DNA from 3 places in the Streptomyces sp. NPDC059524 genome. Region 3 is predicted to be linked to each of the others. Evidence: riboswitches for the same ligand, from Rfam matches in the RefSeq annotation. Region 3 holds a riboswitch; each other region holds the start of a gene.

Region 1 (3,267 bases), on a different contig from region 3:
GCCGACGACCGCGAGGAAGGCGGTGCCGACGACGACGGTGGGCAGCACGAACGGCACGGTGACGGCGGCCCGCAGCACCTGCTTGCCGGGGAAGTCGAGCCGGGCGAAGACGTAGGCGCCGGGCAGGGCGATCAGCAGGGTCAGCGCGGTGGAGGCGAGCGCCTGCCACACGGTGAACCACAGGACGTGCCGGACGTCCGCCTCCCCGAGCACGTCGAGGATCCGGCCGAGGCGCCAGACCCCGTCGGCGTGCAGACCGCGCTCGACGATCGCGGCGACGGGGTAGGCGAAGAAGAGCCCGAAGAACACGGCGGGCACGGCCATGAGACCGAGCCGCGCCGCGCTCCCCGTACGGAGCCGGCGCGGCCGGTTGGCGGCCTCGGCCTTGTCCGTGACCGCGGTCTTGTCCGTGGCCCCGGTCTTGTCCGTGACCTCGGCCTTGTCCGGGGTCACTTCCTGACGAGCGACGTCCACGTCTTGACCCACTCGTCGCGGTGGTCCGCGATGTTCCGCGGGCTCATGGTGTGCGGCTTGTCGATCTCGACCGCGTACTTGGTGTAGTCGGCGGGCGCGACGGCGTTCTTCGCCACCGGGTCGACGAACATGTTGAGCGGCATGTCCTCCTGGAACTGCTTGGAGATCAGGAAGTCGAGGAAGGCCTTGCCGCCCTTCTCGTTCTTCGCCCCGTCGAGCAGGCCGGCGAACTCGATCTGCCGGAAGCAGGTGCCGGTCGCGACGCCGACGGGCGAGGTCTTGGGCTGCGGGTCGGAGTAGATCGCCTCGGCGGGCGGGGAGGACGCGTAGGAGACGACGAGCGGGCGGTCGCCGCCGGCCTTCTTGCCGCCGGCGCTGCCGGAGAACTCCTCGTTGTACGCCTGGTCCCAGCCGCTGACGACCTTCACGCCGTTGGCGTTCAGCTTCTTCCAGTAGGACTGCCAGCCGTCGTCGCCGTACTGGGCAGCGCTGCCGAGCAGGAAGCCGAGGCCCGGCGAGGACGTCGCGGCGTCCTCGGTGACCAGCAGGTTCTTGTACGCGGGCTTGGCCAGGTCGGCGAAGGAGGCCGGCGGCGTCAGCTTGTGGTCGGCGAAGTACTTCTTGTCGTAGTTGACGCAGATGTCGCCGGTGTCGACGGGCGTGACGCGGTTCTTGCCCTTGTCGAGGCGGTACTGGTCCGGGACCTGGTCGATGCCCTTGGCCTCGTAGGAGGTGAACAGGCCGTTGTCGAGGGCGCGGGACAGCAGGGTGTTGTCGACGCCGAAGAACACGTCGCCGACGGGGTTGCCCTTGGACAGGATCGCCTTGTTGACGGCCTGGCCGGCGTCGCCGTCCTCGACGACCTTCACCTTGTAGCCGGACTTCTTCTCGAAGTCCTTGAGCACGTTCTTGGAGACGGCCCACGAGTCGTGGCTGACCAGGGTGACCGTCTTGGACTCGGCGGCGTCCCCGCCGCCCGAGGACGACGAGCCGCACGCGGACAGCGTGACGAGCCCGAGACCCACGGCCGCGGCCAGGTACGCCTTCTTGTTCTTGCTCACTGGTTTTCCTCCTGGGGGTGACCAGGAAGAGACGCGGCCCTGCCCGGGGCCACGCGGGGCTCCGGGCAGGGCGCAACAGCTTGAGTGGTGACCGAACTTCCTACCCAGAATGACCTGGGCAAGGTTCAGAGGGTCTGCGGCTCTGCCGCACTCTCAGCGCTGTGGCGCTCCCCTGTCGGAATATGAAGATGTGGTACTGGGGGCAAGGCTACCGCTCGGTGGCGGCAAGCTGTCCACACGCCCCGTCGATCTCCTGGCCACGGGTGTCCCGGATGGTGACAGGGACGCCGTGCGCGGCGATGGCCTCGACGAACGCCTTCTCGTCCTCGGGACGCGACGCGGTCCACTTGGAGCCCGGGGTCGGGTTCAGCGGGATGAGGTTGACGTGCACGGGCTTGCCGCGGAGCAGGCGCCCCAGCCGGTCACCGCGCCAGGCCTGGTCGTTGATGTCCCGGATGAGCGCGTACTCGATGGACAGCCGGCGCCCGGACTTGGCCGCGTACTCCCACCCGGCGTCGAGGACCTCGCGCACCTTCCACCGCGTGTTGACGGGCACGAGGGTGTCGCGCAGCTCGTCGTCAGGGGCGTGCAGCGAGATGGCCAGCCGGCACTTGAAGCCTTCATCGGCGAACCGGTGAATGGCCGGGACCAGGCCGACCGTCGACACGGTGATCCCGCGCTGGCTGAGCCCGAGCCCGTCCGGCTCGGGGTCGGTGAGGGCGCGGATGGCGCCGACGACCCGCTTGTAGTTGGCGAGCGGCTCGCCCATCCCCATGAACACGATGTTGGACAGCCGCGCCGGTCCGCCGGGGATCTCCCCGTCCCGCAGGGCCCGCATCCCGTCGACGATCTGGTGCACGATCTCACCGGTCGACAGGTTCCGGTCCAGCCCGGCCTGCCCGGTCGCGCAGAACGGGCAGTTCATCCCGCACCCGGCCTGCGACGAGATGCACATCGTCACCCGGTCCGGGTACCGCATGAGCACGGACTCGACGAGCGTCCCGTCGAACAGCCGCCACAGGGTCTTGCGGGTGGTGTCCTGGTCGGTCGACAGATGCCGCACGACGGTCATCAGCTCGGGCAGCAGCGCCTCCCGCAGCTTCTCGCGCGACCCGGCGGGAATGTCGGTCCACTCCGCGGGGTCGTGCGCGTACCGCGCGAAGTAGTGCGTCGACAGCTGCTTGGCGCGGAACGGCTTCTCACCGATCGCGGCGACGGCTTCCTTCCGCTCGGCGGGCGAGAGGTCGGCAAGGTGCCGCGGCGGCTTCTTGGCTCCGCGGGGGGCGACGAATGTGAGTTCTCCGGGCTTAGGCATGGCTGTACCAGTGTCGCAGACAAACGAGGACGGGCCCGCCGCCCTGTGGACAACGGACCCGCACCGGGAGAAACGCAGGTCAGCCGGACCCGACGAACAGCACCAGCAGCAGCCACACCACCGGCGCCGTCGGCAGCAGGGAGTCCAGGCGGTCCATGATGCCCCCGTGCCCGGGGAGCAGGGTGCCCATGTCCTTGATGCCGAGGTCGCGCTTGATCATGGACTCGCCGAGGTCGCCGAGCGTCGCGGACGCGGCGACGCAGACGCCGAGGACCAGGCCCTGCCACCACGTGCCGTCGTCCACCAGGAACTGCATGCACAGCACGCCCGCCACCATCGCGAACAGCACCGCGCCGAACAGGCCCTCGCGGGTCTTGCCGGGGCTGATGCGCGGGGCGAGCTTGTGCTTGCCGAAGC
Region 2 (3,267 bases), on a different contig from region 3:
TACGCGGTGCGGCTCACCTTCCACCTTCCCGGAGACGCTCCGGTGACCTGGGCGTTCGGCCGCGAGCTGCTCGTCGACGGGGTCAACGGGGCGACTGGCGACGGCGATGTCCGGGTCTCCCCCGTGGAGCCGGCGGGCGGCCGTGACACCGACGAGCTGCCCGGCGAGGTCCACATCAGGCTGCAGGTCGGCAGCGACCAGGCCCTGTTCCGGGCCGGGGTCGCGCCGATCATCGCGTTCCTGGACCGCACGGACAAGCTGGTCCCGCTCGGCCAGGAGCAGGCGATGGCCGATTTCGAGGCCGATCTCGACCAGGCCCTCGACCGGATCCTGGCCGAGGAGCAGAGCGCGGGCTGACCTCCCGGCAGCCCACGCCACGGCAGACGTAACGCTTCAGCAGCGCGGTGCGCCCGAGCAGTTCCGCGCGACGGTTCAGCGCTTGCGTCGCCGGCCCCGGCCGGACCTCCCCGCAGGGGCCTGCGTGGGTCCGTGGGACCCGGGGCGGTCGGCGGACACCACCAGAGCGGCCAGCAGGGTCGTCACCGGCACGGAGGCGACCAGGCCGATCGAGCCGACCAGCGTGCGCACGATCTCCTCGGCGACCAGTTCGCTGTTGGCGACGTCGGACACGCTGCTCTGCGCGATCGAGAAGAGCAGCAGGAGCGGCAGCGCCGCGCCCGCGTACGCGAGCACCAGGGTGTTCACGACCGACGCGATGTGGTCGCGGCCGATCCGGATGGCCGCCCGGTACAGACCGCGCCAGCCCATCGACGGGTTCGCCTCGTGCAGCTCCCAGACCGCCGAGGTCTGGGTGACCGTCACGTCGTCCAGGACACCGAGCGAGCCGATGATGACGCCGGCGAGCAGCAGACCGCTCATGTCGATGTCCGGGTACAGGCCGTGGATCAGACCGGTGCTGTCGTCGGTGTTGCCGGTCAGCGCGGCCCAGCCGATGAACAGCGAGCCGAGCAGACCGATCAGCAGCAGCGAGGCGAGGGTGCCGAGCACCGCGACGGAGGTGCGGGCCGACAGGCCGTGGCACATGTAGAGCGCGATGAGCATGATCGCGCTGGCCCCGACCACCGCCACCACCAGCGGGTTCGAGCCCTGGAGGATCGCGGGGAGGATGAAGAAGGTCAGCACCATGAAGCTGATCGCGAGCGCGACGAGCGCCATGACCCCGCGCATGCGGCCCACCACGACCACCGCCAGGGCGAAGATCCCGGCGAGCAGTGTCATGGGGATCTTCCGGTTCACGTCGGTGACCGCGTACTGGAGGTTCTTCGGGGCGTCGGGCGCGTAGGCGACGATCACCTGCTGGCCCTCGTGCAGCTGGCGGGGCGAGTCCGGCTGCACGACCTCGACGAAGGTACGGCCCTTGTCCTTGCCGGTGTCCACGCGCACCGTCGCGTTCTCGCACTCGCCCGCGGCGGCCCCCGGCTTCCCACCGGTCGGACCCGCGCCCGCGCCCGTGCCTGTGCCCGGGTCTCCGGTCGTCGCCCCGCCCGAGGCGTGCACGGATTTGCAGTCGACCTTCTCGATGCGGGCCACCGTCGCCTGCTGCGTCTGCCGGTCGAAGCCCACGCCGGTGCGGTCGTGGGCCGGTGCGCCGCCCGGCCACAGCACCGCCAGACCCACCACGACCGCCACGGAGAACGGGATCAGGACAGCCGCGATGACCTTCCGCAGATGCCGGGAGACGGGGGCCGCCGGGCCGTGGCTGTGGGAGTGGCCGTGCGGCGTCGGGGACGAGGGAGGCGCGGGCTCATGCGTCGTGGTCACCGCCCGATCATCGCAAGAACGGGAGGGGCCCTCTGTTCAACGTGTCCGTCATGACGCTAGCGTGGGGGCACCTTTGCAAACGCGGGAGCTCGGAGCACCGGGCTGAGAGGGCGCTGACCTTCGTCCCAGCGCGTGTTTCACGTGAAACGTGGAACGCCGTGGAACGAGAGCCGCTGCGTCGACCGCCGAACCTGTTACCGGGTAATGCCGGCGTAGGGAGTAGGTCTCATGACCACAACGGACGCACGCACGCCTGCCTCCAACGGCTCTGAGCCGGAGGCCGGGAAGTCCATCGGCTGGCACAAGGGGTACATCGAGGGCTCTCGCCCCGACCTCAAGGTGCCGGTCCGCCAGGTGCACCTCACCAACGGGCAGGACGTCACGCTCTACGACACCTCCGGCCCGTACACCGATCCGACCGTCGACACCGATGTCCGCAGGGGCCTCGCGCCGCTGCGGGAGAACTGGATCATCGGCCGCGGCGACACCGAGGAGTACGCGGGACGCCCCGTCCGCCCCGAGGACGACGGCATCAAGCACACCTCCCCGCGCGGTGGGCTGAAGAACCTCGACGCCGTCTTCCCGGGCCGCCCGCGCCAGCCGCGCCGGGGCCGGTCCGGCCAGGCCGTGACCCAGCTCGCGTACGCCCGCCGGGGCGAGATCACCCCGGAGATGGAGTACGTGGCGATCCGGGAGAACGTCGCGCCCGAGGTCGTCCGCGACGAGATCGCGGCCGGCCGGGCGGTCCTGCCGGCGAACGTGAACCACCCGGAGATCGAGCCGATGATCATCGGCAAGCGGTTCCTGGTGAAGGTCAACGCCAACATCGGCAACTCGGCCGTGACCAGCTCCATCGAGGAGGAGGTGGAGAAGATGACCTGGGCGACCAAGTGGGGCGCCGACACGGTCATGGACCTCTCCACCGGCCGCAACATCCACACCACCCGCGAGTGGGTGCTGCGCAACTCCCCCGTCCCGATCGGCACCGTGCCGCTCTACCAGGCCCTCGAGAAGGTCGACGGCAAGGCCGAGGAGCTGACCTGGGAGATCTACAAGGACACGGTCATCGAGCAGGCCGAGCAGGGCGTGGACTACATGACGGTCCACGCCGGCGTCCGCCTCCCGTACGTGCCGCTGACCGCCAACCGCAAGACCGGCATCGTCTCGCGCGGCGGCTCGATCATGGCCGCCTGGTGCCTCGCGCACCACAAGGAGAGCTTCCTCTACGAGAACTTCGAGGAGCTCTGCGAGATCCTCGCGGCGTACGACGTGACGTACTCGCTCGGCGACGGCCTGCGCCCCGGCTCCATCGCGGACGCCAACGACGAGGCCCAGTTCGCGGAGCTGCGCACGCTCGGCGAGCTGAACTCCATCGCCAAGCGGCACAACGTGCAGACCATGATCGAGGGCCCGGGCCACGTCCCGATGCACAAGATCAAGGAGAACATCGACCTTCAGCAGGAGATCTGCGAGGAGGCGCCGTTC
Region 3 (3,267 bases):
CAGCAGCAGGGCGAGCACGCACAGCACGACCGCGAGCGGCCGCCCGCGTCCGAGGGACCGGGACACTTCGCCTCCCCTGCGATGTCCGGCGACGGTGACGACTGTCGTGTCCGCCGACTGTGATGTCTGACGCTGTCGAGGGTATGCGCCTGATCGCGGTGGTGGCCGACCCGGCGGAGCGGCAGAATCCGACACGGCGGGCGATCCCCGCGACGGACGAAGCTATGAAAGAGGACATGGTCATGGTGGAGCAGGACGAGCGGTTCGACGTGGTCGTACTGGGAGCGGGACCCGGCGGATACGTGGCCGCGGTCCGGGCGGCCCAGCTCGGCAAGCGGGTCGCGGTCGTCGAGGAGAAGTACTGGGGCGGCGTCTGTCTGAACGTGGGCTGCATCCCCACCAAGGCCCTGCTGCGCAACGCGGAACTGGCCCACATCTTCAACCACGAGGCGAAGACCTTCGGCATCAAGGTCGACGGCCAGGTCACCTTCGACTACGGCGAGGCCTTCACCCGCAGCCGCAAGGTCGCCGACGGCCGCGTCAAGGGCGTCCACTACCTGATGAAGAAGAACAAGATCACGGAGTTCGACGGCCGCGGCACTTTCCTCGACGCGCACACCCTCCAGGTCGCCGGGTCCGACGGCACGACCCGCACCATCGGTTTCGAGAACTGCATCATCGCCACCGGCGCCACGCCCCGGCTGCTGCCCGGCACCCGGCGCAGCGAACGCGTCGTCACCTTCGAGGAGCAGATCCTCGCCGACGACCTGCCCCGCTCGATCGTCATCGCGGGCGCGGGCGCCATCGGCATCGAGTTCGCGTACGTGCTGCACCAGTACGGCGTGAAGGTCACGATCGTCGAGTTCCTCGACCGGATGGCGCCCCTCGAGGACGCCGAGGTGTCGGCCGAACTGGCCCGCCAGTACCGCAAGCTGGGCATCGACGTGCTGACCTCGACCCGGGTCGAGTCCATCGACGAGTCCGGTCCCGACGTCCGCGTCACCGTCACCGGCAAGGACGGCGCCCAGCAGGTCCTCACCGCGGACAAGGTCCTCCAGGCGATCGGCTTCGCGCCCAACGTCACGGGCTACGGTCTGGAGGGCACCGGCGTCGCGCACACCGAGCGCGGCGCGATCCAGGTCGACGGCTTCTGCCGCACGTCCGTGCCGCACATCTACGCCATCGGCGACGTCACCGCCAAGCTGATGCTCGCGCACACCGCCGAGGCGATGGGCGTCATCGCCGCCGAGACCCTCGCCGGCGCCGAGACGATGGAGCTCGACTACGCGATGATCCCGCGGGCCACCTACTGCCAGCCGCAGATCGCGAGCTTCGGCTACACGGAGGCGCAGGCCCGCGACCTCGGCTACGACGTGAAGGTCGCCAAGTTTCCCTTCATGGCGAACGGCAAGGCGCACGGCCTCGGCGACACCAACGGCTTCGTGAAGCTCATCAGCGACGCCACGCACGGCGAGCTCATCGGCGGGCACCTGATCGGCCCCGACGTCACCGAGCTGCTGCCGGAACTGACGCTGGCCCAGCAGTGGGACCTCACCGTCCACGAGGTCGCCCGCAACGTGCACGCGCACCCGACCCTCGGCGAGGCGGTGAAGGAGGCGGTGCACGGACTCGCGGGCCACATGATCAACATGTGACGCGCCCCCGACGTCAGGACTGCTGACCGGAGTGTGGGACGGAGCCGGGGGCGGCTTCGTCCCACGCCCGGCGAACGGCTAGTGTTCGCTCCCGTACTGCCCGACACGGGGTGCTCCCGCACATGCGAGGAGCTGAGATCACACCCGTAGAACCTGAACCAGTTAGCACTGGCGGAGGGATGTCAGCGATGTCGATACCGCATGTCTCGAGCGAGCCCCGGAGCACCGCCTTCGACGGGCGGATGCCTACCGCGCCGGGGGACTGGCGCCCCGAGGCGCGCGGCATCGCCCCCGTCCCCGAGGAGCACCGCTACGGCGGCGCCGGACGCCTCTTCACCGTCTGGTTCGCGCCGAACCTGACGATGAGCGGCGTCTTCACCGGCACCGTCGGCATCGCCCTCGGCCTCGACTTCGCGACGGCGCTGGCCGCCGTCGTCCTCGGTACGGTCCTCGGCGCGGTCCCCACCGCCTACCTCGGCACCTGGGGCAGCCGCACCGGCGCCGGACAACTGCCGCTCGCCCGCCTCGCGTTCGGCCGCGGTGTCGTGGTCCCCGGCGCGCTCCAGTGGCTGTCGTCCATCGCGTGGGACGCGCTCATCGGCCTGTTCGGCGGCGACGCGCTCGCCCGGCTGTGCGGCTGGCCGTTCTGGCTCGGGGCCCTCGTCATGATGGGCGCGCAGGGCCTGCTCGGCGCGTTCGGCTACGAGGCGATCCACCGCCTGCAGAAGTGGATGACGGCCGTCCTCGCGGTCGCCTTCTGCGCCCTGGCCCTGCGCCTCGCGGACGCGGGCGTGACCCCCGCGTCCCACGGCGCCGCGCAGGGCGCCGACCGGATCGGCGCGTTCGTCCTCACCACCACGATCGCGCTCAGCCTGTCCGTGTCCTGGGCCCCGTACGCGAGCGACTTCAGCCGCTACTTGCCGCGCACCACGTCCCCGTCCCGCATGTTCTGGTGCACCCTCGCGGGCATCACCGTCTCCTTCACCGCGGTCGAGGCGCTCGGCCTGTGGGGCGCCTCCGTCTTCACCGACCAGACCGCCCAGGGCGTCGACACCCTCCTCGGCGGAGGAGTCGTCGGCTCGCTGGGACTGCTCGCCGTCGCGCTCGCCGCGCTGTGCAGCAACGCCATGAACGACTACAGCGGCTCGCTCGCCCTCCAGGTCGTCGGCGTCCGCCTGCCCCGCCCGCTCGGCGCGGCGCTCGCCGCGCTCCTCGGCTTCCCGCTCGTGCTGTGGATGCACGCGGCCGACACCGCGGCCCGCTTCCAGAACGTCCTGCTGTTCGTCGGCTACTGGATCCCCGGCTTCGTCGCCGTCGTCCTCGTCGACTGGCTGGCCCGCCACCGCGCCCGCCGCGGGGCGCCCGTGGACCTCGCGGCGGAGGAGAGCCGGCCGCAGCCGGTGCTGCCCGCCCTGATCGCGTTCGCCGGGTCCTTCGCCGCCACCGTGCCGTTCATGGACACCGCCCTCTACGTGGGGCCCGTCGCCGAAGCCCTGCACGGCGCCGACCTCGGCTACTACGTGGCCTTCGTAGTCGCTCTTGTCCTCTATGTCCCGGTCCGTCTCCGCGGGCGCGCCCAGGCTTGATCCACCCCGTCCGGCCATGCCTGCTG

Evidence for each region. A riboswitch is a leader RNA that binds a small molecule or an ion and turns the genes downstream of it on or off. The one in region 3 is predicted to bind thiamine pyrophosphate.
Region 1: another riboswitch for thiamine pyrophosphate. It lies ahead of ACFW9D_RS09060 (thiamine ABC transporter substrate binding subunit); the one in region 3 lies ahead of ACFW9D_RS06270 (purine-cytosine permease family protein).
Region 2: another riboswitch for thiamine pyrophosphate. It lies ahead of thiC (phosphomethylpyrimidine synthase ThiC); the one in region 3 lies ahead of ACFW9D_RS06270 (purine-cytosine permease family protein).

The regions. Positions count from the first base shown of each region.
Region 1 covers NZ_JBHYTK010000021.1:31,933-35,199, forward strand. Annotated here, with positions in the region: gene ACFW9D_RS09055 (iron ABC transporter permease) at 1-324, opposite strand, end outside; gene ACFW9D_RS09060 (thiamine ABC transporter substrate binding subunit) at 450-1,535, opposite strand; TPP riboswitch at 1,615-1,719, opposite strand; gene rlmN (23S rRNA (adenine(2503)-C(2))-methyltransferase RlmN) at 1,744-2,850, opposite strand; gene ACFW9D_RS09070 (phosphatidate cytidylyltransferase) at 2,930-3,267, opposite strand, start outside.
Region 2 covers NZ_JBHYTK010000008.1:20,963-24,229, forward strand. Annotated here, with positions in the region: gene ACFW9D_RS03665 (SsgA family sporulation/cell division regulator) at 1-357, shown strand, start outside; gene ACFW9D_RS03670 (YibE/F family protein) at 433-1,782, opposite strand; TPP riboswitch at 1,854-2,018, shown strand; gene thiC (phosphomethylpyrimidine synthase ThiC) at 2,011-3,267, shown strand, end outside.
Region 3 covers NZ_JBHYTK010000013.1:53,089-56,355, reverse strand. Annotated here, with positions in the region: gene ACFW9D_RS06280 (endonuclease/exonuclease/phosphatase family protein) at 1-66, opposite strand, end outside; gene lpdA (dihydrolipoyl dehydrogenase) at 243-1,655, shown strand; TPP riboswitch at 1,752-1,852, shown strand; gene ACFW9D_RS06270 (purine-cytosine permease family protein) at 1,844-3,241, shown strand.